Regions from separate parts of the Rhizobium sp. X9 genome, predicted to be linked through region 1. Evidence: predicted binding sites of a transcription regulator. Region 1 holds the regulator's gene; each other region holds the start of a gene.
The links. Region 1 encodes PhoB, which activates phosphate uptake and scavenging genes when phosphate is short. Its sites were predicted from a motif close to TGTCATNNANCTGTCAT; they were not measured.

Region 1 (7,506 bases):
GGCCTTTCGAATAGTGATAACGGCGCGCGGTCTTTATTGCACATTCCAGTGCTTCCGCGCCGGAATTGGTGAAGAACACCTTGTCTGCGAAAGTCGCTTCCGTCAGGCGCCTGGCGAGTTTTTCCTGTCCCGGCACTTCATAGAGGTTCGAGACGTGCCAGACCTTCTCGGCCTGCGTCTTGATCGCATCCACAAGGTGCGGATGGGCATGGCCCAGTGAGTTGACGGCGACACCGGCCGCAAAATCGAGATATCGTTCGCCGCTTTCCGTGAACAGCCAGACGCCCTCACCGCGCTCAAAGCGCAGGGGGGCTCTGGAAAACGTATCAAACAATGGCGCGGCGGCTTCGGCCATGGCTGTATCACTCCTTGCGCAGATGCGCTGTCAACGGTTGTCAATAGGCTTCAAGGGTTATCCCTCGCCTGAAAATCAAAAATGCCGCCTCGCGGCGGCAGGGGCACTATTGTCACTTCGTTTGCCGATGTCAACAAAAGTCCGCGTTTCCCGGGCTTCTCAAGCCCTAGTAGGTGGCGGCCGGCGAGCCCCAAGGTGTTGCCTTTCAGACTCAACTCGCCAGCAAGTTGGGGAAAACCGGAAAATCGATTCCAGATGATTCCCCCGACTCTTGCCACGGAGTCTGCGTGGCACTAGGTTAATCGCTAATTACTAGACTGCATTGCGGCGGAACTAGTCACCAAAAATCCGGCGGAAACCACGCTTGCGGCACGCCCGCGAGACGGAGAGGGATTCTGCCGAAAATACACGCGACAAGCGGAGAAGCGGCATGAACTGGACAGACGAGCGAGTCGAAAAACTCAAGAAATTGTGGTCCGAAGGGCTTAGCGCCAGCCAGATAGCAGCGCAGCTGGGCGGTGTCAGCCGCAATGCCGTAATCGGCAAGGTCCATCGTCTCAACCTGCCGGGGCGCGTCAAGGCTGGCGGTCCGGTCACTTCGGCACGTTCCGCGCCCAAGCGCACCGCTGCACCTGCTCCGCGCACGACGACTTTCGCAGGCCGCGTCAACGCAGCCCCGGCGCGGGTTCTCACCCGTTCGAACGCGGCAACGGCGCTGCACGAGGAGATCGACATCGAGACCGCACAGGTTCTCGATTACGTTCCTTCCAAAAACGTTGTCACGCCGATTTCCCGTCGCCTGACGCTGACGGAACTGACCGAGCGCACCTGCAAGTGGCCGGTTGGCGATCCGCTGAAGGACGACTTCCATTTCTGCGGTTGTGAAGCGCTGGAATCTTCGCCCTATTGCAAGTTCCATGCGAAACTCGCCTACCAGCCGGTGAGCGAGCGCCGTAAGGCTTGAGTGTTGCGGCACGCATTTCAACACTCAAAATTACGGGCCTTCGGGCCCGTTTTTTTATGACGAAAAACAGGCCGGCTCCGCGGTCAGCTTGATGACAGCGCGCCGAACCCTTGCCACTCCCTCGTGATTGGGCGTCACCCTTCGATTTTGGTTTCAACTGGCTGCCGATCCTCCGTCAAGACGGAGAATGGCATCGAGTTTTGTGGATGTTGATATAGAAAAAGCCCGAAACCGTTTCCGATTTCGGGCCTGCTTTTTTGCGGCACCATGTTGCCAGCGAAACTATCGGCTCCGCTTCGCTCAGGCTTCCATCGAATATCCGGCACCACGCACGGTGCGGATAACATCCTGCATGTGCGAAAAATTCAGAGCCTTGCGCAGACGGCCGACATGCACATCGACAGTGCGCTCATCGACATAGATATCGTGACCCCAGACGCCATCCAGCAATTGCGAGCGGGAAAACACCCGGCCCGGCGATGTCATCAGGAACTCCAGCAGGCGGAATTCCGTCGGGCCGAGGCGAACTTCGCGGCTTTTGCGGTGAACGCGATGGGTTTCGCGATCGAGTTCGATATCGCCGCATTTCAGCACCGATGACAGAACCTCGGGCCGGGCCCGGCGCAGCATGGCCTTGACGCGGGCCATGAGTTCCGGCGTCGAAAACGGCTTGACGACATAATCATCGGCACCGGTGGCAAGACCGCGAACCCGCTCACTTTCCTCTCCGCGCGCCGTCAGCATGATGATGGGCAGGCGTTCGGTTTCCGGCCGCATTCTCAATCGCCTGCAGAGTTCGATACCGGACACACCGGGCAGCATCCAATCCAGGATGAGAAGATCCGGAATACGCTCCTGCAGCCTGATTTCCGCCTCGTCGCCACGGGGTATCGTGTCGACGTCGTATCCCTCAGCCTCGAGATTGTAACGAAGCAGGACGCTCAACGCTTCCTCGTCTTCCACAACTGCAATCTTGGGCACCATATATTGAACTCCGCAAGCTTCTGCTTGTCTGTTACTCGGTCACCGAACCGAGGGTGTTGGAACTGTCGTCCTTCGGACGCTCGCCCTCCGGCTGGCTGCCGGTGGTCATGTAATAGATCGTCTCGGCAATATTCGTGGCGTGGTCGCCGATGCGCTCGATGTTCTTGGCGCAGAACAGAAGATGCGTGCAGGTGGTGATGTTGCGCGGATCTTCCATCATGTAGGTCAGAAGCTCCCGGAAGAGCGACGTGTACATCGCGTCGATTTCCTCGTCGCGCTCGCGAATGGCATTGGCCTTCTCGGCGGAACGGGTGGAATAGACGTCGAGGACTTCCTTGAGCTGCACCAGCGCCAGCTCCGACAGATGTTCGATGCCGCGGGCGAGCTTGCGCGGCACGCCGGTTCCGGCAACCGCGATGACGCGCTTTGCGGTGTTCTTGCCGAGATCGCCGACGCGTTCCAGATCGGCGGCGATGCGCAGGGTGCCGATGATCTCGCGAAGGTCGGCCGCCACAGGTTGGCGTCTGGCGATGGTGACGATGGCCTTGTCGCCGATTTCGCGTTCGGCATGGTCGAGAATTGTATCGTCGGAAATGACCTTCTGCGCGAGTGCCGCATCGGAATTGACGAGGGCACGCACGGCGTCGCCGCACATCTGCTCGGCAAGACCGCCCATTTCGGCGATGCGGCGCGTCAGAAACTTCAATTCGTCGTCATAGGCGGACAGGATATGCGAATGGGTCGTTGTCTGTGTCACGGTCTAGTCCTCCGGCTTGGCCTGCATGCGCGTACCCGGAAGCGGGCACGGCAGAGGCACCAGTCTTGTTCGGTTTCGAGAAAGCGCCGGCCGGGGATCAGCCGAAGCGGCCCATGATGTAATCCTGCGTGCGCTGGTCGTCCGGATTGGTGAACATCTTGTCCGTTTCATTTTCTTCGACAAGATGACCAAGATGGAACATGGCCGTACGCTGCGAAACACGCGCCGCCTGCTGCATGGAGTGCGTGACGATGACGATCGTGTAGTTGGTGCGCAGTTCGTGGATCAGTTCCTCGACCTTTGCGGTCGCGATCGGATCGAGCGCCGAGCAGGGTTCGTCCATCAGGATGACTTCCGGGCTGACGGCAACCGCGCGCGCGATGCACAGACGCTGCTGCTGACCACCGGAGAGACCCGTGCCGGACTCCAGCAGGCGATCCTTCACCTCGTTCCAGAGACCCGCCTTCTGCAGGCTCTGCTCGACGATCTGGTCCATATCCGCCTTGTTGCGGGCGAGACCATGGATGCGCGGGCCGTAGGCGATGTTTTCATAGATGGTCTTGGGAAACGGGTTCGGCTTCTGGAACACCATGCCGACGCGGGCGCGCAATTCGACGACGTCGATCGCCTGATCGTAGATATCGTCCGTGTCGAGCGTGATCTTGCCGGTGACCCGGCAACCGTCGATCGTGTCGTTCATGCGGTTCAAGGTGCGCAGGAAAGTGGATTTACCGCAACCGGACGGGCCGATAAGCGCAGTCACCGTGTTTTCACGGACGTTGAGGTTCACGTCGTAAAGCGCGCGCTTTTCGCCGTAATAAACCGAAACGTCCTTGCCGATCATCTTGTATGAGACTTCATTCATTTTCTTGTCCAGCGCCTTTTCAACTGCTGCTTCCGACAACATGTTCATTGCTCTAGCTCCCTCTACCAGCGCCGCTCAAAGCGGCGACGCAACAGGATTGCGCCAACATTCATGACGATGAGGAACAGAAGCAGGATGATGATAGCGCCAGATGTCCTCTCGACAAAGGCGCGTTCGGCTTCGTTCGCCCACATGTAAATCTGCACCGGCAGAGCCGTGGACGGATCCATTGGCGTTGTCGGATAATTCGCAACGAATGCCACCATGCCGATCAGAAGCAGCGGCGCCGTTTCGCCCAATGCGTGGGCGAGGCCGATGATGGTGCCGGTCAGAATGCCGGGCATGGCGAGCGGCAGGACGTGGTGGAAGATCGTCTGCATCTTGGATGCGCCCAGACCGAGTGCGGCAGCGCGGATCGACGGCGGCACGGCCTTCAATGCGGCACGGGTCGCGATGATGATCGTCGGCAGCGTCATCAGCGTCAGGACAAGGCCGCCAACCAGAGAGGCGGAGCGCGGAAAGCCCATGAAGTTGATGAAAACGGAAAGGCCGAGCAGACCGTAGACGATCGAAGGAACTGCCGCCAGATTGTTGATGTTCACCTCGATGAGATCCGTCAGGCGGTTCTTAGGGGCAAATTCTTCAAGATAGATGGAGGCTGCGACGCCGATCGGCAGCGACAGCACAAGCACGATCAGCATCATGTAAAAGGAGCCGATCAGCGCCACGCCGACACCCGCCGCTTCCGGACGGCTCGAATTGCCGTTGACGAAGATGCCGGTATTGAAATGCTTGCCGAGCTGGCCGCTTTCGGCGAGCTGGTTCATCCAGCCGAGCTGCTGGTTCGAGATACGGCGGTTGGCTTCATCCACCGTCATGTCCACCTGGCCCTTGAAGGCACTGTCGACATCACCAGACGCCAGAAGCGTGACGGTGCGCGTGGTGCCGATAATGGCCGGATCGGCAACGACGATATCGCGCAGCTGTGTGCGAACGCTGTCCGAGATCATGGTGTTGACGGCGCGAAGACCGGCACGGTCCGTCGGCGCAACGCCAAGAACCTTGGCGACGGCATCGCGAGCGAGGACGGGATAATTGGCCGTCATCAGCTTGGCAGGATTTGCGGCCCGCTCATTCTTCGGATCGATGATCAGTTCGGAAAACTCGACCGGAACGGTGATCATCGTCTGCTGGAAGGCGGTGTAACCCTTGGAGACGACCGACCAGAGCAGCAGGAAGAGGAACAGGAGGCCAAAGGAAATCGCTGCCATGCCATAGGCACGGAAACGGCGTTCGGCGGCGTAGCGGCGCTTGATGCCGATATCACGACGTGCGGCCTTGTTGGTGCCGGCAGCGCCGGCTGCGGGAGAAACGATGTCGGTCATTCATATTGCTCCCGGTATTTGCGCACGATGTAAAGCGCGTAGATATTCAGGCAAAGCGTGATGGCAAAAAGCGTGATGCCCAGCGCGAAGGCAACCAGCGTTTGCGGCGAGGTGAATTCAAGGTCGCCGGTCAGCTGACTGACGATCTTGACCGTTACGGTGGTCATCGGTTCGAAGGGGTTGAGTTGCAGGCGGGCGGCAACGCCGGCCGCGAGAACCACGATCATGGTTTCGCCGATCGCACGCGATGCCGTCATCAGCACGGCGCCGACGATGCCGGGAAGAGCGGCGGGAACGATGACCTTCTTGATGGTTTCAGACCGCGTGGCGCCGAGACCGAGCGAACCGTCACGCAGAGAGCGCGGCACGGCGGTGATGATGTCATCCGACAGCGACGAGACATAGGGGATCAGCATGATGCCCATGACGAAGCCGGCGGTGATGACGCTCTGCGCCTGGATGAAGTTGGCGTAATTACCCGTCGCCAGACCGTTGATCTGCGTGGAAATGTCTCTGAGGAACGGACCAACCGTCGTCAGCGCGAAGAAGCCGTAGACGATGGTGGGAATGCCGGCGAGCACCTCGAGCAGCGGCTTTGCCACGGAGCGAAGGCGTGGCGAGGCGTATTCCGACATGTAGATCGCCGAAAACAGGCCGACCGGGACCGCCACCAGCATGGCGACGAAACCGATGTAAAGCGTGCCGGCGAGCAGCGGGATCAGGCCGAACTGGCCGGACGAGTCCGTTGCACCCGCCGCCGCGAAACGCGGATCCCATACCGTTCCGAAGAAGAACTGGTGTGCCGGAACCATGGTGAAGAACTGGATGGCTTCCGTCAGCATCGACAGGACGATGCCGATGGTCGTCAGAATGGCAATGGAGGAGGCAACGAGCAGGGCCGCGAGAATGACCTTCTCGACCCTGTTGCGCGCCCGGAAGCGCGGAGCGATCGAACGCAGCGCATAAGCTGCACCGCCGAAAGCGGCCAGCAGCACGATTGCGATCATCGCAATACGGCTGGTGGACGTCATCGCGTTCAGCGTCTGGGCGGCATCGACCATGTAGCGCTCGGGATCGCCGGCGATGGCAACGCCCTTCGACGCCAGAAGCGGCCGCACTGTGGCGGCATCCGCATCAACCTGCGCCGTTTCCTCCGCCGTCAGCCGCTGCAGACCTCGGGCGATCGACGTTACCATACCATATGTCAGGCTCTGCTGCGCTTCGGATTGAGCGCGCACATCTTCAGGAAATTCAGCGCGCACGGAAGACGTAATGATCAGCGGGCTGATGACAAGCCAGGCGCAGAGAATGAGCGCCGCGGGCAGCACCGCCCAGACCACCGCGTAGGAACCGTGATAACCGGCACGGGAATGCATGGTGGCGGGGCGCCCGCCAGACAGGGCAACGGCACGGCGGCTGCCGAGCAGATAGCTGCCGATGCCGATCAGCGCCAGTATCAGCAAAAGGATCGATGTGTTCATTAGAGTTCCCTCGGCGTGCCCCAAGAGCACGATGCGATATCGGGCAAATCAAAAAGTCATCAAAACGAGACTGCTGGACCATCCAGAAATGCTTGCCGCCTGACTGTATCAAAGTCCGGCAAGCGTCAAGGTTGATACATCCTATCCATCTGTAATCGATCAACAATTATGTGGACGACGATGAATTGGAACTGTCAACCGGAGACCGTCGCCGAGGCGGAAAGGCAGCGGAGTGGAATGAGGGGCGCGGCAGGCCGCACCCCTCTTTCTGTATTACATCGAAGCGCCGGCAGCGAACTTGGCGCGGATTTCTTCGCGTTCTTTGTCCGGAGCGGCAACGAGGCCGTAGTTGGCGAGCGGGGAATCCGGGCCGATCATTTCGTCAGAAACGAAGAACTCGACATATTCCTTGAGGCCCGGGATAACGCCCAGGTGAGCCTTCTTCACGTAGAAGAACAGCGGGCGAGAAACCGGGTACTTGCCGCTGGCAACGGTTTCGGTGGACGGAACAACGCCCGAAACAGTCGCAACCTTCAGACGGTCAGCATTGTTTTCATAGAATGCGAGGCCGAAAACGCCGAGGCCGGTCTTGTTGGCATCGATACGGGCAAGCGTCTCGGTGTAGTCGCCGTCGATGTCGACTGCGGCGCCGTCCTTACGGACTGCGATGCACTTTGCAGCAGCCTGCTTGGCATCGGGAACCAGCGTCTTGATG
Region 2 (7,506 bases), 250 kb from region 1:
TGCGGTTGATTCCGTGAATGTCGAGATACCGCAGGGCCAGATGGTTGGTGTGATCGGGCGTTCGGGCGCTGGAAAATCGACGCTGCTGCGCATGATCAACCGCCTCGTCGACCCTTCCTCGGGTTCCATCCATTTCAACGATACGGAAGTCTCGGCGCTGAAGGGTGCGGCGCTGCGCAACTGGCAGCGTGACTGCGCCATGATCTTCCAGCAGTTCAATCTGGTGCCGCGCCTCGACGTGCTCACCAATGTCATGCTCGGTCGCCTCAATCACCGTTCGACGGTGCTCAGCCTCTTTAACATCTTCACGGATGAAGAGCGTCTGATGGCGATCGCCGCTCTCGAGCGGCTCGGCATCGAACACGTGGCCATGCAGGCGGCGGGTACGCTTTCCGGCGGCCAGCAGCAGCGCGTCGCCATCGCCCGGGCGCTGATGCAGTCTCCCAAGATGGTTCTGGCCGACGAGCCGATTGCCTCGCTCGACCCGCTGAACGCCAAGATCGTGATGGACGCGCTGCGCGACATCAACGAACGTGAAGGCATCACCGTCATGACCAACCTGCACACGCTGGATACGGCGCGCAATTATTGCGAACGCATCATCGGCATGTCGCAGGGCCGCGTCGTCTTCGACGGAACGCCCGCCGAACTGACGGCGGCGGCGGTCACGGAAATCTACGGCACGGATTCGCACGGCGCCGGCATCGACGAAACGATGACCTCAACCAGCATCAATATTCCCGGCGCGCAGCTTGCTTCGCGGCCGGTTCAGCAATCTGCCGGTCCCGAACCGCTGGCTCTCGCCGGGCTCTGAGGAACCGCTCAGCATCGTTTGCGCCCGCGTCAAGGGCCGATACTTCACAACAAACTCCGGCTCGCCGGGAAACAGGAGAAAGTCCATGTTGAAGAAAGTCCTTCTTTCGGCAGTCGCCCTTGGCGTTCTGGCCGGTTCCGCCATGGCTCAGGACGTCAAGGTCCTGCGCATCGGTCTCGACGGTTCCGAGAACGAAGCCGACATGATCCGCAGCACGAAATGCGTTGCCGATGGCCTGAAGGCCGCGACCGGCGTTTCCGAAGTTCAGGTTTTCCCGTCGCCGGACTATAACGGCGTCATCCAGGGCCTGCTCGGCGGCACCATCGACATCGCCTCCATGGGCGCTTCCTCCTACGCCAAGATCGCGCTCGCAGACCCCAAGGCCGTCGATCCGATCCTGACCTATACGGGTTCTGACGGTTCCAGCGGTTATTACACCATCATGGTTGCCCGCAAGGACAGCGGCATCAAGAAGCTGGCAGACGCCAAGGGCAAGAAGATCGGTTTCGCCGACCCTGACTCCACCTCCGGCTTCCTCGTTCCGAACGTCGCCATTCCGAAGGAAACCGGCACGCCGATCAAGGAATTTTTCGCTGAAACCGGCTTCGGCGGCGGCCATGAGAACCTTGTTCTCGCCGTTCTCGACAAGAAGTTCGACGTTGGCACCACCTTCGGTTCGGGCGTTGGCAAGTGGGAAGAAGGTTACTCCGGCGGCAACCTTCACCAGATGGTGAAGAAGGGCAACCTCGACATGGACGATATCGTCGAAGTCTGGAAGTCGCCGCTGATCCCGAACGGCCCGCTCATGGTCGCCAACAAGCTCGGCGACAGCATGAAGCAGAAGGTCGAGAACTTCTTCATGGAACTGCCCAAGAAGGACCTCGCCTGCTTCCAGGGTTACACCCAGGGCAAGAACACTGCCTATATCAAGGTCGACCCGTCCTTCTACCAGACGATCGTCGACGCCCGTAAGTCCGTTATCGGCGGCTGATCCTGACATCATGTTCCGGAAGCGGCGGTGCCTTGCGGCATCGCCGCTTTTGCCAATAAAGGAAGAGCGGCATGGCGACCACACTGCAACCTGGTACCCTCACGCCCGAGGGATTGAGCGCATCGTCCCGAACGGTCATGCGTCACTATCAACAGCAGCTTGCGACACGGCGGATCTATACCGTCATCTCGCTCGTGGTCTTTCTGATCATTCTCGCAGCGTCGCTGAATTTCGCCAACGAGGCGAATTCGGGCAAGTTCTTCGAGCGGCTGCCGTATTTCTTCGACTTCCTGAAGACATTCGTGCCGGATAGTCCGCTGGAAATCTTCCGGGCGATGTTCGACCTGCCGTCTCCCTATGACAACGGGTCGATGAAATATAATTATGTCGCGGATCGCGTTTACGTCACCGACAGCTTCTACATACCGCATTTCATCTACCAGCTGATCATCACCCTCAATATCGCGCTGGTTTCGACGATCATCGGCACGAGCTTTGCCTTCGTGCTCTGCTTCTTCGCCTCCACCAATCTTGTCGGTTCAGGCGTTGTGCGCTGGATAGTGCGTCGGGTGATGGAAGTGCTGCGTGCCTTTCCCGAAATCGTCGTCGCCGGCTTGCTCACGGCCATTCTCTCGATCGGGCCGATTGCGGCAATCATCGCGATTTCCATTCATACGATCGGGGCTCTCGGCAAACTGTTCTTCGAAGTGGTGGAGAATGCCGACATGAAGCCGGATGAAGGCCTTCGCGCATCCGGCGCAAACTGGCTGGAGCGGGTGCGCTTCGCCATCGTGCCGCAGGTTCTGCCCAATTTCGTTTCCTACGCGCTGCTGCGCGCCGAAATCAACGTGCGCGCCTCGACCATCATCGGCGCCGTCGGCGGTGGCGGCATCGGCGAGGTCTTCCGGCTCTCGATCGGTAACGACCATGCCTCCAAGACCTATGCCATCATCATCCTGCTGCTGATCACCATCATTGCCGTCGACCAGTTTTCAAGCTGGCTGCGCCGCAGGCTGATCGGCCATCAATCCTTTGAATTCGGACGGGGAGCGGCCTGATGTCGTCCAGCTTCATTCTCAACACCGCCGACCGCGAGAGGCTGACGGCCGCGCATCCCGCCATTTTCAATCGCGGTTTCATGCAGCGATACGGCCTGCTGACGGGCATTGCCGCCGTCCTCGTCTATCTTACTGCCTGCTTCTTCTTCTTCAATGTCGGGCCGACCTTCATGCAGGGCCGGTGGGATCGCGCTTCGAGCTATATTCAGGACTGGTATTCCTGGCGCGCGCAGCCCCGTCTGCGTTTTGAAGACGGCAAGGTCGATCCGCAATGGTCGAGCCGTGGACAGTACCCCACCGATGCAAAGATCGACTGGTTGCAGCCCCTGCCAGATGGCGGCTACAGCGTCATTTATGCGGGTACGGAAAATCGCCTCGATGTGACCCCGACCCGGGTGGACGTCTATGTCGACGGCAAGAACTATCCCGTCATCATCAATGGCGACGCCGCTCTTGCGCCTGAGGGTCTTCCGGAAGAAATCCGGCAGGACGGCAACAAGGTTCTCGTGCATTACGGTTTCGCCGGTCAGGCGGAAATCCGCACCAGCCAGGTCTATGTCCAGCGGCGGTTCCTCGGATGGGCCAACTTCCTGTTTGATACCAAGTCGGAATTCTGGGGCAAGGGTTACGGCGAACTGGCCGCTCTGGCATTGTGGGGGGAGAGGCTCGATCCGGAGCGCTCCAATATCAGCAATATGGCCGATGATTTCCTCGACAACAGCGTCTGGCAGCATGCCGATATTTTCTCCAAGCTGATGCAGACGCTGGTCATGGCCTTTGTGGGCACGCTGTTCGGTACGCTCGTTGCCCTGCCACTCGCCTTCATCGCTGCACGCAATATCACCGCCAACAAGGCAGCCAACTGGGGCATGAAGCGACTGTTCGACTTCCTGCGTTCGATCGACATGCTGATCTGGGCACTGTTCTTCACCCGCAGCTTCGGCCCCGGACCGATCCCCGGCATTGCCGCGATCTTTTTCACCGATACCGGCGCGCTCGGCAAGGTCTATGCCGAGGCTCTGGAGAATGTGGACGACAAGCAGCGCGAAGGCGTCAAGTCGGTCGGCGCGTCTCCGATTGCGGTCAATCGTTTCGGCGTGTTGCCGCAGGTCCTGCCGGTCTTCATTTCCCAGTCGCTTTATTTCTGGGAAAGCAACACCCGCTCCGCCACGATCATCGGTGCGGTCGGCGCCGGCGGTATCGGCCTGAAACTCCTGGAAGCGATGGGCACCAATGCCGACTGGGACAAGGTTGCCTATATGGTCCTGCTCATCCTGTTCGTCGTCTTCCTGTTCGACCACATCTCGAACTCGCTGCGCTCGCGCCTGATCGGAAAAACTCAACATTAAGTCAAAAAACCAGGGGTGGCTTTGACCCCAAAGCCGCTCCCGGTTCGCTGTCCTGCTCGGGGCGCAGCGTAAAACCGGATTTACTGCAAAGCCTGCCGCCGCCATCCAATGTGCCTGCATCCGTTTTCGGCACATTCCAGACGAGCGCAGCATTTCACCGCGCTTTTTTCCACGGGCATCATCATTCTGTCACGGAAAGCCATTACCTCGCACTCCTGACCTTGCGGGAAGCGGGCGAGTCACGCCAAATAGCGTTTCATCCCTGGTTTCCCTTGACACTGAAGAGTGCTTGCCGTGCGCTACGCCATCTATTTTTCTCCGGCTAAAGATCATCCGCTAACCGAAGCGGCGTCGCGCTGGCTCGGCCGCAATCCATTTTCCGGCACGCAGCATGACGACCACGACGCCTATGCTGAAATGACCGCGGAACCTCGCCGTTACGGTTTTCATGCGACCCTGAAGGCACCCTTCGAGCTTGCCGAAAAATACAGCGAAGCAGAGCTTGTCGCAGCCGTCGAAGACTTTGCCGCCAGCCAGTCCGCCTTCGAGATTCCGCGTATCGTCGTCGGCGCGCTTGGTCCGTTTTTCGCGCTCGTCCCGGATCGCACCTATCAGCCGCTGCAGGATTTTGCCGCCGAGATCGTTGACCATTTCGACCGCTTCCGCGCGCCCCTGTCGGAGACCGATATTGCCCGGCGCCGGCCGCAGAACCTGACGGAAAGCCAGCGGCAAAATCTGTCGCTTTGGGGTTATCCGCATGTCATGGATGATTTCCGCTTTCATATGACGCTGACGGGCCGCATCGACGAAAGTGACGCGCCCGCCATGCAGGACGTGCTTTCGGCGCGGTTTTCCGAGTTCGTCGACAAGCCTCTCACCATTTCCGGCCTCGCTTTGTTCATTGAAGAAACGCGCGGCGCACCCTTTACCGTTCATCGCTGGCACCCGCTTGGCCAGCAGCCAAAGAAAGATGCCGACCCATGACCGAGCACGCCCTTTCCAATGCCCGCATCGTTTTAGAAGACGATATTATTCTGGGATCCGTTCTGATCCGTGACGGCAAGATCGCCGATATCAGCGAAGGCGCTTCAAAGACCGGAGAGGATCTCGAAGGCGATTTTCTCATTCCCGGTCTCGTAGAGCTGCACACCGACCATCTGGAGCAGCATTATTCGCCGCGCCCGGGCGTACTCTGGGACAAGATCGCGGCCATCCAGGCCCATGACGCGCAGGTCGCATCCTCAGGCATTACCACTGTCTTCGACTGCCTGCGTCTCGGCTCCGACGAAGATGGCGGCTTCAAGAAGGGCGAAATGCGGGAAATGGCAGATGCCATCGAAGCTGCGGCCGATCAGAACCGTCTGCGGGCAGACCACATGCTGCATCTGCGCTGTGAAGTGGCGTCATCAGATGTTCTGGAGCATTTCGAAGACTTCGAAACCGATCCCCGCGTGCGGCTGATTTCGATGATGGATCACTCCCCGGGGCAGCGCCAGTTCCAGTCGATGGAGCAGTATATCTTCTATTATCAGAAGAAGCGCGGACTGAGCGACGAGGCCTTCGCGGAGTTCGTCAGACGGCGGCAAACCGCATCGGCAGAATTTTCCGCCAAGCACCGGGATTATCTTGCCGCTCGCTGCGCCGAGCGTGGCATCACCGTTGCAAGCCATGACGACGCGACCGAAGCGCATGTGGGCGAAGCGATCGGACATGGTGTGAAGCTGGCGGAGTTTCCGACCAGCGTCGAAGCCGCAAAAGCCTCGCACAGCGCCGGCATGAGCGTGTTGATGGGCGCGCCGAACATCGTCCGCGGCAAGTCCCACTCCGGCAATATCGCCGCCCGCGATCTTGCCGAGCTGGGTGTGCTGGACGTTCTTTCTTCCGACTACGTGCCGTTCAGCCTGCTTTACGCGCCGTTCCTGCTCGCCGACCAGGTGGAGGCCATCACCCTGCCGGAAGCACTGCGCATGGTCAGCGCCACGCCGGCACGAACGGTGGGTCTTCTTGATCGCGGTCGCATCGCAGCGGGACTACGGGCCGACCTCGTCAGGGTTCACCGCGAAGATGGCGTGCCCGTTGCGCGTGCCGTCTGGCGTCAGGGCAAACGTGTCGCATGACGAATGGCGGGCGGGATAATTCGGGTGAGAGCGTATCACCCGGAACCATGATCGTGATTGTCGGCCCGAGCGGGGCCGGCAAGGATACGCTCATGGAGTACGCGGCAACGCAATTGTCCGGACGACCGGGCTTCCACTTCACCCGCCGGGTCATTACCCGCAGCGGTGATGCTGGCGGCGAAAATCACGATTCCGTCTCCATGGCCGAGTTCAACCGGCTGCAGGATGAGGGCGCTTTCGCTGTCTCCTGGCAGGCGCACGGGCTGAAATATGGTATCCCTGCCGCAGTCCACCGCCATCTCGATGCGGGAGACGTGGTCATCGCCAACGGTTCCCGCTCGGCCCTGCCCCATTTCGGCACCGCCTTTTCGCGCCTCAAGGTCGTGAATATCGTCGCGCGGCCGGAGGTGCTGGCGCGGCGGCTGGAGCAGCGTGGGCGGGAAAGCCGGGAGGATATCCTCCGGCGGCTGGAGCGTAGCTCGCTTGCGGTGACCGGAGATTTCGACGTGACGACGGTGGATAATAGCGGCGCCATCGAGGATGCGGGCCAAACCATCATGCAGGTGCTGGAACAGAGCGCCTGCCTCGGCCGCGTCTAAAATCCCCCAGCCGGACCGCTCGACAAAAGGTCTTGCAAGGCTTACCATCAGGCGACAATTTCCAAACATGGTACGCCAAGGCGAGGGATGCCCGACAAGAGGCTCAGCGACGAGATAACTGTGGTAGCCGGTCTGGCCGCCGGCGTCGGCAATTATGCGAGGTCGCGGGGCATCGATATCGCCCCCATCTGCAAGGCTCTCGACATCGATCCCGCCACATTTGACAGCCTGACGGAGCGGATCAGCCTCGACAGATTATGCCGCCTGCTCGAAACCTGCGCGCTGATTTCCGGGGACGACACCTTCGGCCTGCAATGCGCTTCCACCTTTCCAGCCGGCGCCTCCGGCGCATTCGGATACGGCCTGATGAGCGCGCCGACGGTGCGGGCTTTCCTGCGGTTTCTTCAGGACCACGTTTATTACGCGACCAATAACAGCAATTTCACCATGGTGGCTGATGACGCGCAGGTGACGCTTTCATGGTCCTTTGCACCGGTGATCGCCAAACGTGATCAATATGTGGATCTATCGCTCGCGGTTCTGATTCAGCGCCTTCGCGATATCCTCGGGGAACGGAT
Region 3 (7,506 bases), on a different replicon from region 1:
ATCAATCTCCTTCCTCAAGAGCTTTTCGATGATTTCAGGATTTGAGGCAACGGCCACCTCAGGTGGCCGGCCTTGAGCATCCTGTAAACGCTTCAAGTGGACTGGCAAAATATAGGTACCGATGTTAGTACTGGCACCCAACGTAATCCGGCCGCTGTGCAGGCGGTCCAGAGATCTCTTCGTGACGGTCAAAAGGCTGCGTGCGAATGGCAAGAATACGAGCCCTTGCCGAGTCGGCACACACTTGTCCTTCCTCCTCTCGACCAGCCGCACCCCTAGTATATCCTCCAATCGTTTCACATTATGTGAGACAGTCGGTTGGGATATCTGAAGCCGTCGCGACGCCTCGTGAAAGCTGCCAGTTTCGATTACCTCTATGAATGCTGCGACATGCGAAAGGCTAAACATTACTTTCTCTAATCAAGGAATTAGTTGAACCTCGTTAATTGCCGCACGAGGTCTTCGGCCTTGGACAAAATCTATAATGTTGTCAGCAGCCTCGTGCTCGATAGCCAAACGCGACTTCGCCACTGCTGAGCCTATGTGGGGTGTCAAGATCGAATCATGTTCGCGATTGAGGAGACCCCCGTGGACCTTGTCAGGCCGGTCGGGTCTGGCCCAGTCCTCCATCTCATAAACATCAGCGGCGTAGCCTCCCAAGCGCCCCGCCTGCAATGCAGCGACAACAGCCTCTTCATCAACCACGCTTCCGCGTGCAGGATTGATAAGAAGTGCTCCTTTGGGCATTTTGGCGAGTTGTTCAGCGCCGAGGAGATGCTTCGTTTCGGCCGAAAGCGGGAGTGCACACACAAGAAAGGTAGACGACGAGATCAACTGGTCAAATTCAAGAGGCTTTACGTTCAGTCTGATCTCATCGGCTTTGTCCAGGGATTGACGATCCCAGTACGACACAATGGCGCCGAAGGTACTTAGGCGCTGTGCTATAGCTTTTCCGATCGCTCCCATCCCTAAAATGCCGATTGCTGTGCCCTGCAGCCCAAGGCCGTAAAACCGAGGGCGCCAACCTTTGTAATCCCTCCTGACGCTCTTGTCGCCTGGCAGAATGTGCCGCCCAAGAGCAATCATCAGACCGATTGTAAGTTCGGCTGTCGGGTCAGTGAGAAGATCGGACACTATCGTGACGTGGACTCCACGCTGCGTGCAGGCTTCGATGTCGAAGTTATCGAAGCCTTTCAGCGCACATGCCACAAGTTGAAGATCGGGAGCGTGCGCGAGTACAGACGCGTCGATCATGTCCGGCATGAACGCCATCATCGCCTTGGCGTCGCTCAATTCTGCGAGCAGTTTCTCGCGGGGCCATGTATCATCAGTATCGTTGCAAACTAAACGAGCGTGGGGAGATAGCTTTGAGATAATCTCCTCGTGGACGCGATGGGTGATTACTACCTTTGGGAGCATTTAATTTATCCTTCTATTGCAGCTGGCGGCGGAGGAGAGCGCCGACCTGGTCAACGATGGTGACCATCAGAAGGACAACGAGCATGATCGCAAGAACCTCCTGATAATTCATGATCCGGAGGGATGTCATCAACTCGAAACCGATACCACCAGCTCCCACAGTGCCCAGGATTGTCGAGGCGCGGAAGTTGTACTCCCACCGATAGATGGTCACATCGGCCAATTGCGGTAGAACTTGTGGCAAGATCGCCCGCGTCACGATCTGGAACGGCGACGCACCAGCTGCGCGTGCGGCTTCTATAGGCGCATTATCGCAATGCTCGATCGCCTCCGCAAAGAACTTGCCCACCATGCCAACCGAGTGAAGACCAAGAGCCAGCACGCCTGGGAGCGCTCCAAATCCCACTGCCGCCACGAAGACGATGCCCATAATCAGCTCCGGGATCGACCGTAGACCATTCAACAATCCACGCGAGATCATATAGATGACAGCGTTGGGTGCTGTTTTCCCTGAGGCGAAAAAGCCAACTGGAAGTGATATCAGTACCGCGATCGCAGTCCCAGCTATACTCATCGCCAGAGTGTCGATGAGAGGGCTGATCCACTCCAAGCCTCGGTTGAAATCCGGGGGAAACATTTCCGTACCGAGCTGCCAGAGCGCAGGAAACCCAGATCCCAGACGCTCCAGATCAAGAAGACCGGAGTGATAACTGCTAACAATGATCACACACGCAATTGCCAACGCGATCACGCCAGCTCTGGTCCAAGCTTTGTTTTGATGTTGAAGGATAGAGTCGTAGTCGGCCGACGGCTGTGTCATCACATATCCTGGAAGAAAGGACGCAGGCCAGCGCCTGCGTCGAAAGGTGAGAAACTGTCTCGAACGCGCCTTACTGACTCAGGTCCAAGTTCAGCACTTTACCGAGCTCACGGACGACGTCGTAGGCTTTGTCATCGATCGGAGCGAACCCATCGGCTTTGAAGGATGCCAATACCTTTTCGTCTTTAAGGTCGATGAAGGCTTTGGTGATCGCCTCTTTCAACGAAGTGTCAAGATCCGACCGCATGGTCCAGGGGTACTGCGGGAACGGATCGGACTCGGCGAGGGCGATAACTTTCTTAGGATCAATGGTGCCACGAGCGACCATTGAATTGTAGATGGGCAACGAAAGTCCGCCAATCTGAGCATTGCCATTCTGCACTGCAATAGCCACGGCATCATGCGACCCTACGAAGTTCTCGCTATAGTCTTTTCCAGCCTCAACTCCGGCCTTAAGCAGCATAGATTTCGGGATAAGGTGGCTTGAGGTGGAAGCCACGTCCCCAAACGCGACCTTTTTCCCTTTTGCATCTTCAAGGCTTTCGATGCCAGCCTCTGCATTGGCGACAACTACAGCGCGATAGGTGGTTTCGCCATCCTTCATAAGTGCTGCGAAAGGCTCGATATCAGCCTTGGTTTTCGCGAGCGTGTAAGAGAGCGGCCCGAAATAAGCCAACTCAAGCCGGCCGAAACGCATCGCTTCGATCATTGACGAGTAGTCGGTCGTTACGATCAGTTCAATCTCCCGACCGAGTGTCTTCTCAAGATACTCCTCGAGAGGACGATTGTTTTTGATGACAGTGGCGGCGTTCTCGTCCGGTAGCAACGCGACGCGCAATGTCTCTGGATTTGAGCCAGCATGCGCCAACGAACTCCAGCCAAGAACGGCGAGGAATGCGAGGGACAGAAGCTTCTTCATAATGCGGCCTCCATGGCAGCTAAAGGTTGATCATACTCGTAGTTGGACAAATCTTGTGTTGTGGTCGGATTTCTTGGGGCGCTGCGGTAGATCGACGCACACATTTGATCGGTCAGTTCGTCGACAGCGGCGTCCGCAACCACTTCCCCGTCGCGCATAGCAATGACCCGGTCGCCGAACCGGCGAGCTAGATCGATCTGATGAAGGCTGATCACAGCAGTGATGCCGTCGGCTGTGCATATTTCGCGAAGCTGCGACAGGACCTCGACAGCCGTTTCAGGGTCCAGACTTGCAACGGGCTCATCTGCAAGGACCAGTTGGGGCTTCTGGACCAGCGCGCGCGCAATGCCCACCCGTTGCTGCTGACCGCCGGATAGTTGATCCGCCCTGACGAGAGCCTTATCAAGAAGGCCTACGCGTTCAAGGCATTCCAACCCCAGCCTTCGATCCGAACGCGGCATAGGGAACAACGTACGCCAGCCAGAGTGGTAGCCCAGGCGGCCCGTCATGACGTTGTCGAGCGCGCTCAAGCGCCCTATGAGTTGGTGCTGCTGGAATATCATCCCAGTTCGCCTTCGGTGAATGCGAAGCTTAGTTTCCGCATCCAGAGCACCAATATCGTTAGAAGTGATCGAACCAGACGTCGGCGCAACCAAGCCGTTGAGTGTCCGGATGAGGGTAGATTTGCCTGCGCCGGATCTACCGAGGAGCACGACGAACTGACCCTGGTTGAACGTCAATGTCGTTGTCTTCAAAGCTTGGGTGCCGTTGGCATAGGTCACGGCAACTCCGTTCAGAGCCAGCATCACAATAATCCTGATCGTTAGTGGTGCATCGATTGAATATTTGCATCACTATGGGCGACATATGACGTCCGTTTATCAGGCTCGTGAAACTTCAATGACAGCACTTAAACTCAGCTCTACCTCCTCGCGTAGCTGCGATGGAGAAATTTCACCCAGAGCCGCCTGATCATGACGGCCCGGTCCCAATTCTACACCACCTTGACGGATGCTATCCCATATTCGGCCAGATAAACCGGCCCTTCTCCAGCCGCCGGGTAAAAAGGCAGGCGCCCAGACCATCATGCCAGATGATCTTCAAAATATCCGATCTGCGGCCCCTGAAGACGAAGAGATGCCCTGACAACGGATCATGCTGCAGAACCTCCTGCACCCGAAGCGCCAAGGAGGGAAAGCCACAGCGCATGTCCGTATATCCGCGCCTTCCTGGCGGGCACCCTTGATCCCGAATATTCCCGTCAGCTGACCGAGCAACTACGACAGGCAGGCGTCCCGGTTTGACCATGCCGTCGCTGGCAATTAATCTGAGCACGTGGCGGATGTTTGCAAGCAGACCCGGATGTTTGCGAGCACATTGGCAAAGAGCGTGAGCACGACGCCCGCTCCATTGTCAGATAATTCGAGCAGAAAATGCCGATGTTTGCGAGCAGAGGCGCTTATGTTGGCAAGCCGCTACAGATAGGTCTCCGCCCGGATGCGGTCGATCATCGCCTTGGAACCAGCCACCACACCGGACACCACATCGCTGTGCCCGCCGAGATATTTCGAGGCCGAATGCACGACGAGATCGACGCCGAGCGTAATCGGCTGCTGGAAGACCGGACTTGCCCAGGAATTGTCTATGACGGTGACGGCGCCGTGCCGCTTGCCAATCGCGGCGAGTGCACCGACATCATGGGCCTCCATCACCCAGCTGGTCGGGCTTTCCATGTAAAACAGTTTTGCGCCCGGCATCGCCTTTTCAACCGCCGCCTCATCGCGGCCGTCAACATAGGTCACCTCGATATTCATGCGCTGCATGAAGGTGCCGAACAGGCGGAACGCATCGGGATAGACATGGCGGACCGCGACGATACGGTCACCCGGCGAAACGAAGGAGAGCACGCTGGAGGAAATGGCAGACATGCCGCTCGCAAAACCCAGCGCATCTTCCGCGCCTTCGAGCTTCGCCAGCATCTCTTCGAACAGGCGCACGGTCGGGTTCAGTCCGCGCGTATAGACCGGCCGCACCTTTTCGCCGCGATAGGTGGAGACCATTTCGTCATAGCTGGAAAAGGTAAAAAGCGAGGTCTGCACGAGGGGCGGCACCACGGCTTCAAAAGCGTGGGTCTCGTCATGCGCGACGATCAGGGAGGCGGGATCGAAGAGATCGTTGCCTTGGTTCATTTCGACATGTCCTTGATATCCTCCTCGACGACGGCGAGGATTTTCAGTGTTTCTTCACGGGCGGTCTCCGCATCGCCGGCGGCGATGGCGTTGAACAGCGTGCGGTGAAAGGGGAAGGAGCGACCGGCAAAATCCGGGCGGTCGAACGGCTTCGACCAGAAGCGTTCGAAACCTTCGCGCATCTGCTCCAGAAGCTGCTTGAAAAGCGTGTTGTGGGTGGCATCGTAGATCGAAAGATGAAAGGCAAGGTCGGCCTTGCCGGAGGTTCCCTCGGCCAGATGCACCCGCTCCATTTCGTCGAGCCGCGCTTCCATCGTGGCGATATCCTCAGCCGTCCGGCGGCGCGCGGCGGCCATGGAGGCTTCCACCTCAATGCCGCGCCGCACTTCCAGCGTCATCAGCAGCGCGTCGCGCAGGCTCTCCGCATCGATGGAAATCGGCATATGCACGGTGGCGGCGGAAATAGGCTTCAACAGATAATTGCCGCTGCCCTTGCGGCTGTCGATGACGCCAAGCGCCTGAAATTTGCGGATGACTTCACGGATGGTGGAACGGCCGACACCGAGCGCCACCATTAGTTCCCGCTCGGCCGGCAGCCGGTCGCCAGCCTTCAGCCCTGCTCTCTCGACATAGTCCGAAAGTGCGGCCTCAACCTGGCGAACGCGGTCGCTGGGCGGAATAGGCTGCATCAGTTCGCGGCTGGATTTGTCCAAGACGTGCCCTTTAAATTGGTCTGACATCTTACCATTTCAAAAGGTAAATCGATTGTCAACCAGCATGGGGCGAAGCAAATCCGGCAGGCAGAGGGGGACTGCCCAAAAAAATAGGGAGGGTGACGCGGATCACCCTCCCCAGGCTCACAGGAAATCGAGGACTTACTGGCTGAGAACAGCCGCCTTGATGGTATTGATGTTGTGGTTGACCATGTCGATGTAGGTCGCGGCCGGGCCGTCAGCCGTGGAAAGCGCGTCGGAATAGAGTGTGCCACCCACCTTCAGGCCGGTTTCGCTGGCGATCTGGTCCACCAGCCGCTTGTTGGTGATGTTTTCGACGAAGATGGCCGAGGCCTTGTCATGCTTGATCTGGTCCACAAGCTTGGCGACGTCGGCCGCCGATGCTTCCGATTCCGTCGACACACCTTCCGGTGCCAGGAATTCAAGGCCATAGGCGTGCTCGAAATATCCGAAGGCGTCATGCGAGGTGATGATGACGCGTTTCTCCGGCGGAATGGTGGCAATCTCGGTCTTCACCTTCTCGTTCAAAGCCGCAAGCTTGGCGACATAGGCTTCGGAATTGGCGGTGTAAGTGGCGCAACCCGCCTTGTCGACCTCACAAAATGCGCCAGCGATATTCTTCACGTAGATTTCCGCATTCTTGATCGACTGCCAGGCATGCGGATCGAACTCGCCATGATGGTGGTGCCCCTCATGATCGTGGTCATGCGCCTCAGCGGATTCGTGCTTGTGGCCCGCCTCCTCTGCCTTGTGGTCGTGAGGTTCCTCTTCTTCTGCCTCCGGATGGGCGTGACCGGCCGGCTCGTCGGAAAGCTTCAGCGGTTCCACGCCCTTGGTCAGTTCCACCACCGGCGCCTTGGTGCCGCTGGTGTCGATCAGCCGCTTCAGGAAACCTTCGAATTCGAGGCCGTTGACCAGCACCACATCCGCCTTGCTGACGGCGACGGCATCGGCCGGGCGCGGCTCATAGACATGCGCATCGCCATCCGGCCCGACAAGCGTGGTGATCTCGACGCGGTCGCCGCCGACATTTTTGGCAAAATCGGCGATGATCGAGAAGCTGGCCACGACCTTGAGTTCGGCGGCGGACGCCTGCGCCATCAGGACCGGGGAAAGGGAGAGAAGGCTAGCGCAAGTGGCTAGACGGAAGGTTTTGAACATGAGGTTCTCCTTTTTTCGAACGCTGTTTTCAGGCCGTTCGGTGACGACCGGAACCGAGAAGATCGCTGAGCACGCCACGCGTGCCGACGAGAATGGAAAGCGCATAGATGACGCCCGCAGAAAGGATGATCGCCGGGCCGGATGGCAGCGACGCGTGATAGGAAAGAAGCAGGCCCGCAAAGCAGGAGACAATGCCGATGCCGATGGAGATGAAACACATGGGCGCGACGCGGTTGGACCAGAAGCGGCTGGCGGCGGCGGGCA
Region 4 (7,506 bases), on a different replicon from region 1:
TCACGCCAGCTCTGGTCCAAGCTTTGTTTTGATGTTGAAGGATAGAGTCGTAGTCGGCCGACGGCTGTGTCATCACATATCCTGGAAGAAAGGACGCAGGCCAGCGCCTGCGTCGAAAGGTGAGAAACTGTCTCGAACGCGCCTTACTGACTCAGGTCCAAGTTCAGCACTTTACCGAGCTCACGGACGACGTCGTAGGCTTTGTCATCGATCGGAGCGAACCCATCGGCTTTGAAGGATGCCAATACCTTTTCGTCTTTAAGGTCGATGAAGGCTTTGGTGATCGCCTCTTTCAACGAAGTGTCAAGATCCGACCGCATGGTCCAGGGGTACTGCGGGAACGGATCGGACTCGGCGAGGGCGATAACTTTCTTAGGATCAATGGTGCCACGAGCGACCATTGAATTGTAGATGGGCAACGAAAGTCCGCCAATCTGAGCATTGCCATTCTGCACTGCAATAGCCACGGCATCATGCGACCCTACGAAGTTCTCGCTATAGTCTTTTCCAGCCTCAACTCCGGCCTTAAGCAGCATAGATTTCGGGATAAGGTGGCTTGAGGTGGAAGCCACGTCCCCAAACGCGACCTTTTTCCCTTTTGCATCTTCAAGGCTTTCGATGCCAGCCTCTGCATTGGCGACAACTACAGCGCGATAGGTGGTTTCGCCATCCTTCATAAGTGCTGCGAAAGGCTCGATATCAGCCTTGGTTTTCGCGAGCGTGTAAGAGAGCGGCCCGAAATAAGCCAACTCAAGCCGGCCGAAACGCATCGCTTCGATCATTGACGAGTAGTCGGTCGTTACGATCAGTTCAATCTCCCGACCGAGTGTCTTCTCAAGATACTCCTCGAGAGGACGATTGTTTTTGATGACAGTGGCGGCGTTCTCGTCCGGTAGCAACGCGACGCGCAATGTCTCTGGATTTGAGCCAGCATGCGCCAACGAACTCCAGCCAAGAACGGCGAGGAATGCGAGGGACAGAAGCTTCTTCATAATGCGGCCTCCATGGCAGCTAAAGGTTGATCATACTCGTAGTTGGACAAATCTTGTGTTGTGGTCGGATTTCTTGGGGCGCTGCGGTAGATCGACGCACACATTTGATCGGTCAGTTCGTCGACAGCGGCGTCCGCAACCACTTCCCCGTCGCGCATAGCAATGACCCGGTCGCCGAACCGGCGAGCTAGATCGATCTGATGAAGGCTGATCACAGCAGTGATGCCGTCGGCTGTGCATATTTCGCGAAGCTGCGACAGGACCTCGACAGCCGTTTCAGGGTCCAGACTTGCAACGGGCTCATCTGCAAGGACCAGTTGGGGCTTCTGGACCAGCGCGCGCGCAATGCCCACCCGTTGCTGCTGACCGCCGGATAGTTGATCCGCCCTGACGAGAGCCTTATCAAGAAGGCCTACGCGTTCAAGGCATTCCAACCCCAGCCTTCGATCCGAACGCGGCATAGGGAACAACGTACGCCAGCCAGAGTGGTAGCCCAGGCGGCCCGTCATGACGTTGTCGAGCGCGCTCAAGCGCCCTATGAGTTGGTGCTGCTGGAATATCATCCCAGTTCGCCTTCGGTGAATGCGAAGCTTAGTTTCCGCATCCAGAGCACCAATATCGTTAGAAGTGATCGAACCAGACGTCGGCGCAACCAAGCCGTTGAGTGTCCGGATGAGGGTAGATTTGCCTGCGCCGGATCTACCGAGGAGCACGACGAACTGACCCTGGTTGAACGTCAATGTCGTTGTCTTCAAAGCTTGGGTGCCGTTGGCATAGGTCACGGCAACTCCGTTCAGAGCCAGCATCACAATAATCCTGATCGTTAGTGGTGCATCGATTGAATATTTGCATCACTATGGGCGACATATGACGTCCGTTTATCAGGCTCGTGAAACTTCAATGACAGCACTTAAACTCAGCTCTACCTCCTCGCGTAGCTGCGATGGAGAAATTTCACCCAGAGCCGCCTGATCATGACGGCCCGGTCCCAATTCTACACCACCTTGACGGATGCTATCCCATATTCGGCCAGATAAACCGGCCCTTCTCCAGCCGCCGGGTAAAAAGGCAGGCGCCCAGACCATCATGCCAGATGATCTTCAAAATATCCGATCTGCGGCCCCTGAAGACGAAGAGATGCCCTGACAACGGATCATGCTGCAGAACCTCCTGCACCCGAAGCGCCAAGGAGGGAAAGCCACAGCGCATGTCCGTATATCCGCGCCTTCCTGGCGGGCACCCTTGATCCCGAATATTCCCGTCAGCTGACCGAGCAACTACGACAGGCAGGCGTCCCGGTTTGACCATGCCGTCGCTGGCAATTAATCTGAGCACGTGGCGGATGTTTGCAAGCAGACCCGGATGTTTGCGAGCACATTGGCAAAGAGCGTGAGCACGACGCCCGCTCCATTGTCAGATAATTCGAGCAGAAAATGCCGATGTTTGCGAGCAGAGGCGCTTATGTTGGCAAGCCGCTACAAGTAGCGGGCCAGTGGCTGACCGATGATGCGCCGCGCAATCAGGTGCGTCTGGCGACAGTGATGACCACATTCCGCCGCGAGACCGAAGCCAGCCGCACTTATTTGCGCTATCGTGACGAGATTTTACCGCAACTTCCCGAAGCGCATCTTTATCTGATCGATAATGGTCAGACACTGGATCTGCCCGCGACAGCACAGATCACCGTGGTGCCAAATGCCAATCTGGGCGGCGCCGGCGGTTTTACCCGCGGTCTGCTTGAAGCGCAGCAAAGCGGGAAATTCACCCATGTTTTGTTCATGGATGACGATGCCAATTGCCTGCCTGAGGCGATCTTCCGCACCATTGCACTGTTACGCCATGCAACCGGCGACAGAGTTGCCGTAGCTGGTGCGATGCTGCTCGAGGAAAGCCCCTGGGTTCAGTATGAATCTTCTGCCGAATTCCTTCGCAGCGGCAAGGAGCCGACGCTCTGGCGCAGCCATGGAGCTTGGCGCGACTTGACCAACTGGCGGGAATGTATCCGCAACGATTTGGATACTGACGGCAACTATGGTGGATGGTGGTTCTTTGCCTTTGCTATCAAGGATGTAAAGGCGCTGCCTTTCCCGTTCTTCGTACGCGGGGATGATACCGATTTCTCGTTGAGCAATGATCTGTCCATTACCACGCTGAACGGTATTGCAACCACTTGCCCTAACCTTGGCGACAAATCGGGCCATACCACTGAATATCTGTCGGCACGTAGTTGGCTGGCGTTGGGGCTGCTGCACTCCGATGCCAATCGTTGCGAAATCTTGCTGGAAAGGCTGCTCCGGCAAGCCCGCCACTGCAATGCCAACTGGGATTACGGTCGGGCACATGCTATCCTTGCTGCAATTGAAGATGCGCTGGAGGGGCCGGACTATTTCAGCCGTAACCCCAGCACGGTAGCGCGAACCAAAGAAATCGCGACCTTCCACCCGCTACCTGTGCTGACGGCTGAGGAGCGAAGCCGGCTGGTGCGCGGGCGTAAAAAGAAGGGGCTTGAGCGGCTATTCGACCACCCGTCGCCTCTTACCGATTCTGGTTATTTACCTATCATTCTGGCACCTTCCGGCGTAGCTCCGCGCCGCGTCCATACACAGGGCAGTCCCTATAAAGCCGAGGAGCAGGGCGGTGTTTTGTACCGCTTAATCCATAAGCCGGCACTGGAGCAGACACTGGCTAGCCGGATCAAGGCTCTGCACAAGGCGCGCAAATCATTGGTAGCGCAGGCCGCGGCACGATACCGAGCTGATAACGAAACCGTGCGCAGTGCTGAATCTTGGCACGCGCGCCTTGATCTAGACGGCATGTCGCCGGCCATTCTGGGGAACTAAAATTGATCAACAAGAACGACATTGCCATCCTTATGCTGGCCTGCCGCGATTACGAAGCGATGGAGGTATCACTAGCCTGCCATCTAGAATTCGGTGATCCTTCGGTACGCATCTTTGTGTTGCAGAACTGTTTTGGTGATTACGATGCAGAGCGGACGCTGCAGGTGGCGCGGCGCTATGAAAAACTTTATCCGGGGCGCATCGAAATTGTTGATCGGCTGGGAGAGGGTTCGCCGTATGCCAATATCCGCAACCTGTTGGCGTCACAGACCTTCGCAGCCTACAGCCATGTGATTAAGGTAGATGATGATGCTTTCCCAGTGCGGGCTGGCTGGGTCGATGACCTTTTGGCCTGCTGGAATGATGCCGAGGAACACCATGGTATCGATCTTGGCTATGTGACGCCGCTGCTCAACAACAATTGTTGGGGCTTCAAGCAGATCATTGACCAGACCGAACTGGCCGATGAATATTACAGCTGTGTGGCTAGGACACATCGGATCGGATCGGGCGATGATATGAATCCGTTTCGAATTCTGCCTCCCGACCAGATCTATACCGGCTCGAATGGCACGATCTGGTCTTCGCCGCATATCGCGCGCTGGCTGCATGAAAAGACCACCCTACGGCCCGAATTTTATATAGAGGCAACCCGCGACCTGCCTGACGCCTATGTCGATCAAAACGAGCGTTATTCGATCGGCGCCATGCTGTTCCGCAAGGAACTATGGACCCAGATCGGCGAGGATGCCGGGAGTTCGAATGACGACGAACATCTGGTGCATATGTATTGCAAGCGGCATCAGAAGCGGATCGTCTGCCGACAATCCATTCCCTTCGTGCACATCGCATATTTCTCGCAGCGGGCTGAGAACCGCGATATCGTGCCGCGCGCCCGTGCTGTCTATCAGGATTTCACCGGGGTGAATTATCCGATCGCCCAAATTGCCGACCGCCTACTTGAAATCGAGGCGCGGCTACGCTGGATAGAAAAGCGCGAGGCGCTGGCCTCATCGGGCAATCTTGGGTCGACGGCTGCGTTGGCGCCGCAATCATCCGCAGCCCAGCTACATCTAGGCAAAAGGCTGGAACGGCAGATCAAGCTTTTCCTGTTCGCCATCGGCCTACGCAAAAGGCCCGTTCGATAGGGTGCTGGCCTTGAGCCAGCCCATTCTAATCTTTTTCTGATCTGCCTCCGCGCCGTGTTGACGATGCCTTGCACCGGCCAAGACCAACACGTGCGCGGCCTCCATCTTGATCGTTGATAGAGGCATGAAGATGGGCGCGAACGAACATGTAAAACCTGAAAAAGATTGATTAGGCTCAGGACTTCGGTAACGGGACGGTCCAAGTCAAGCCTGTTGATTTTCACTGAGAAGTGACCCGGTATTTCCACCGAGATTTGACCCGCCTTTCAGATATGTTTCGGGTCTTGTGATTTGGTCAAGCCGCTGTTTTTCTCCTTTGTATTTTTCGGTTCGTGGGCGGAGCTGTTTTTGAAGCGGAAGCTGTCGTTTCCGGTTTCGAGAATGTGGCAATGATGAGTGAGCCGGTCGAGCAACGCGGTCGTCATCTTGGCGTCGCCGAAGACGCTGGCCCATTCACTGAAGCTGAGGTTTGTGGTTATAACGACACTGGTGCGCTCGTAGAGTTTGCTGAGAAGATGGAAGAGCAACGCGCCACCTGATGCACTGAACGGCAGGTAGCCAAGCTCATCGAGGATCACCAGATCGGAATGGACAAGTCGATTGGCGATCTGCCCTGAGCGACCTTGCGTTTTCTCCTGTTCAAGCGCGTTAACCAGCTCGACGGTCGAGAAGAACCGGACGCGTTTGTGGTGATGCTCGATTGCCTGGATGCCGAGAGCGGTGGCAATATGGGTTTTGCCTGTGCCTGGGCCGCCGACCAGCACGATGTTGTTGGCTTCATCGAGAAAGTCGCAGCGATGGAGCTGTCGCACGAGTGCTTCATTGATCTCGCTGCTGGAGAAATCGAAGCCGTTCAGGTCACGATAAGCTGGAAAGCGAGCCGTCTTGAGCTGATAAGCGGTTGAACGAACTTCACGTTCTGCTGTCTCGGCTTTGAGAAGTTGTGACAGGATTGGAATGGAAGCTTCAAAGGCAGGCGATCCCTGTTCGGTGAGTTCACCGATTGCCTGAGCCATGCCGTGCATCTTCAGTTGTCGCAGCATGATGACGATTGCGCCGCTGGCAGGATTATGACGCATGGCGCACCTCCGTTGTCTTTCTCAGGGAATCGTAGCGTTCGACATTGGCCTTTGGCTCGTTGGCAAGTGTGAGAGCTTGGGGCGTATCTATCGTCGGTGGTGTAGAAGATTTACCATCGACCAAGCGATGTAGCAGGTTCAGAACATGGGTCTTGGTCGGAACCCCGGACTTCAAGGCCATATCGACGGCCGAGAGCACAGCCTGCTCGTCATGCTGGAGGACGAGCGCCAGAATGTCGACCATCTCGCGATCTCCGCCCGGCTTTTTGAGCAGGTGCTGCTGCAGTATTCTGAAAGCTTCCGGAAGCTCGATAAACGGCGCACCATTGCGAAGAGCACCTGGTTTGCGTTGAACGACGGCGAGATAGTGCCGCCAGTCGTAAATCGTCTGCCCAGGACCATCATGCGAACGGCTGATGATGCGACGGTGCTCGCATATGATCAGACCTTCTGCTGCAACAGCGATACGATCTGGGTAAACCCGGACGCTGACAGGCCGATTGGCAAAGGATGCCGGAACGCTGTAGCGATTACGATCAAAGTGCACGAGGCAGGTCGGGGAAACCCGCTTGGTATGTTCGACAAATCGGGGCTCCGTGGGCATTTCTCCAATAATACCCGCTAAGGGAATCTGAAGTTGTTTGGATTGAAGCGGTTAGCACGGATCGGCCTGTAGCGTTCGAGGGGTCGGTCAATTTCGTTCCAGAGGTAGTCTCCGGTGAGTGCGATATGGACCCATGGGAGGGGTGCGACCTGGGAGAGCAGTTCGTCGGGAATGATGATACCGTGACCACGGACATAATCGACGGCACGGCTGAGATAGACGGTGTTCCACAGGATGATGGCATTGACGACGAGGTTGAGGCCGGACGCGCGATAAGCCATGGTTTCGGCGACGCGGTTGCGCAGTTCGCCGAGCTGATGGAGGAAGATGGCGCGTGCGAGGGCATGGCGGCTTTCGCCCTTGTTGAGGATGGCGTGCGACCTGCGGCGCAGTTTGGTGTCGAGCAGCCAGTCGCAGATGAAGATCGAGCGTTCGATCCGGCCCATCTCACGCAGGGCCTGATTGAGGCGGTTTTGCCGGGGTGATGCTGCCAGCTTCTTGAGGATCACGGACGGCGGCACTAGGCCTGCGCCGATCGAGGCTTTCAGCCGCAAGATCTCATCCCAGTGCTGTTCGATGACATCCATATTGACGCTTCCGGCAATCAGCGCGTCGAGCGGCTCGTAGGCCGGATCGGGCTCGATGACGAACAGCCTGCGATTGCCGAGATTGCGGATACGGGGAATGAGCCTGTAGCCGAAGGCGTGGAACATGGAAAACGTGGTTTCCGTCGCGCCCGCGGTATCGGTGGCGTGCTCATGGATTTCGACGGAGCTTTCGTTGTGAAGGAGGCCGTCGAGCACATAGGGCGCTTCGCTCTCGGATGCCTGGATCATGCGGGAA

Region 2: a site for PhoB is predicted at 4,389-4,405, ahead of JZY08_RS14405 (DUF1045 domain-containing protein). Genes of this name have one in related genera too.
Region 3: a site for PhoB is predicted at 4,048-4,064, ahead of phnC (phosphonate ABC transporter ATP-binding protein). Genes of this name have one in related genera too.
Region 4: a site for PhoB is predicted at 1,882-1,898, ahead of phnC (phosphonate ABC transporter ATP-binding protein). Genes of this name have one in related genera too.

The regions. Positions count from the first base shown of each region.
Region 1 is NZ_CP071311.1:108,975-116,480, reverse strand. It holds gene JZY08_RS00540 (aspartate aminotransferase family protein) at 1-355, opposite strand, end outside; gene JZY08_RS00535 (GcrA family cell cycle regulator) at 786-1,319, shown strand; gene phoB (phosphate regulon transcriptional regulator PhoB) at 1,620-2,303, opposite strand; gene phoU (phosphate signaling complex protein PhoU) at 2,335-3,060, opposite strand; gene pstB (phosphate ABC transporter ATP-binding protein PstB) at 3,158-3,973, opposite strand; gene pstA (phosphate ABC transporter permease PstA) at 3,988-5,310, opposite strand; gene pstC (phosphate ABC transporter permease subunit PstC) at 5,307-6,791, opposite strand; gene JZY08_RS00505 (substrate-binding domain-containing protein) at 7,065-7,506, opposite strand, start outside.
Region 2 is NZ_CP071311.1:3,000,217-3,007,722, reverse strand. It holds gene phnC (phosphonate ABC transporter ATP-binding protein) at 1-814, shown strand, start outside; gene phnD (phosphonate ABC transporter substrate-binding protein) at 900-1,805, shown strand; gene phnE (phosphonate ABC transporter, permease protein PhnE) at 1,877-2,863, shown strand; gene phnE (phosphonate ABC transporter, permease protein PhnE) at 2,863-4,212, shown strand; gene JZY08_RS14405 (DUF1045 domain-containing protein) at 4,498-5,196, shown strand; gene JZY08_RS14400 (alpha-D-ribose 1-methylphosphonate 5-triphosphate diphosphatase) at 5,193-6,329, shown strand; gene phnN (phosphonate metabolism protein/1,5-bisphosphokinase (PRPP-forming) PhnN) at 6,326-6,928, shown strand; gene JZY08_RS14390 (AraC family transcriptional regulator) at 7,016-7,506, shown strand, end outside.
Region 3 is NZ_CP071312.1:121,240-128,745, forward strand. It holds gene JZY08_RS15715 (LysR family transcriptional regulator) at 1-408, opposite strand, end outside; gene JZY08_RS15720 (phosphonate dehydrogenase) at 421-1,419, opposite strand; gene phnE (phosphonate ABC transporter, permease protein PhnE) at 1,433-2,239, opposite strand; gene phnD (phosphate/phosphite/phosphonate ABC transporter substrate-binding protein) at 2,310-3,158, opposite strand; gene phnC (phosphonate ABC transporter ATP-binding protein) at 3,155-3,964, opposite strand; gene tnpB (IS66 family insertion sequence element accessory protein TnpB) at 4,173-4,466, opposite strand; partial or broken gene JZY08_RS15745 (PLP-dependent transferase) at 4,640-5,347, opposite strand; gene JZY08_RS15750 (FadR/GntR family transcriptional regulator) at 5,344-6,036, opposite strand; gene aztC (zinc ABC transporter substrate-binding protein AztC) at 6,223-7,242, opposite strand; gene aztB (zinc ABC transporter permease AztB) at 7,271-7,506, opposite strand, start outside.
Region 4 is NZ_CP071314.1:2,858-10,363, forward strand. It holds gene phnE (phosphonate ABC transporter, permease protein PhnE) at 1-73, opposite strand, end outside; gene phnD (phosphate/phosphite/phosphonate ABC transporter substrate-binding protein) at 144-992, opposite strand; gene phnC (phosphonate ABC transporter ATP-binding protein) at 989-1,798, opposite strand; partial or broken gene tnpB (IS66 family insertion sequence element accessory protein TnpB) at 2,019-2,201, opposite strand; gene JZY08_RS26890 (glycosyltransferase) at 2,432-3,832, shown strand; gene JZY08_RS26895 (hypothetical protein) at 3,835-4,980, shown strand; gene istB (IS21-like element helper ATPase IstB) at 5,247-6,059, opposite strand; partial or broken gene JZY08_RS26905 (IS21 family transposase) at 6,049-6,645, opposite strand; partial or broken gene JZY08_RS26910 (Tn3 family transposase) at 6,681-7,506, opposite strand, start outside.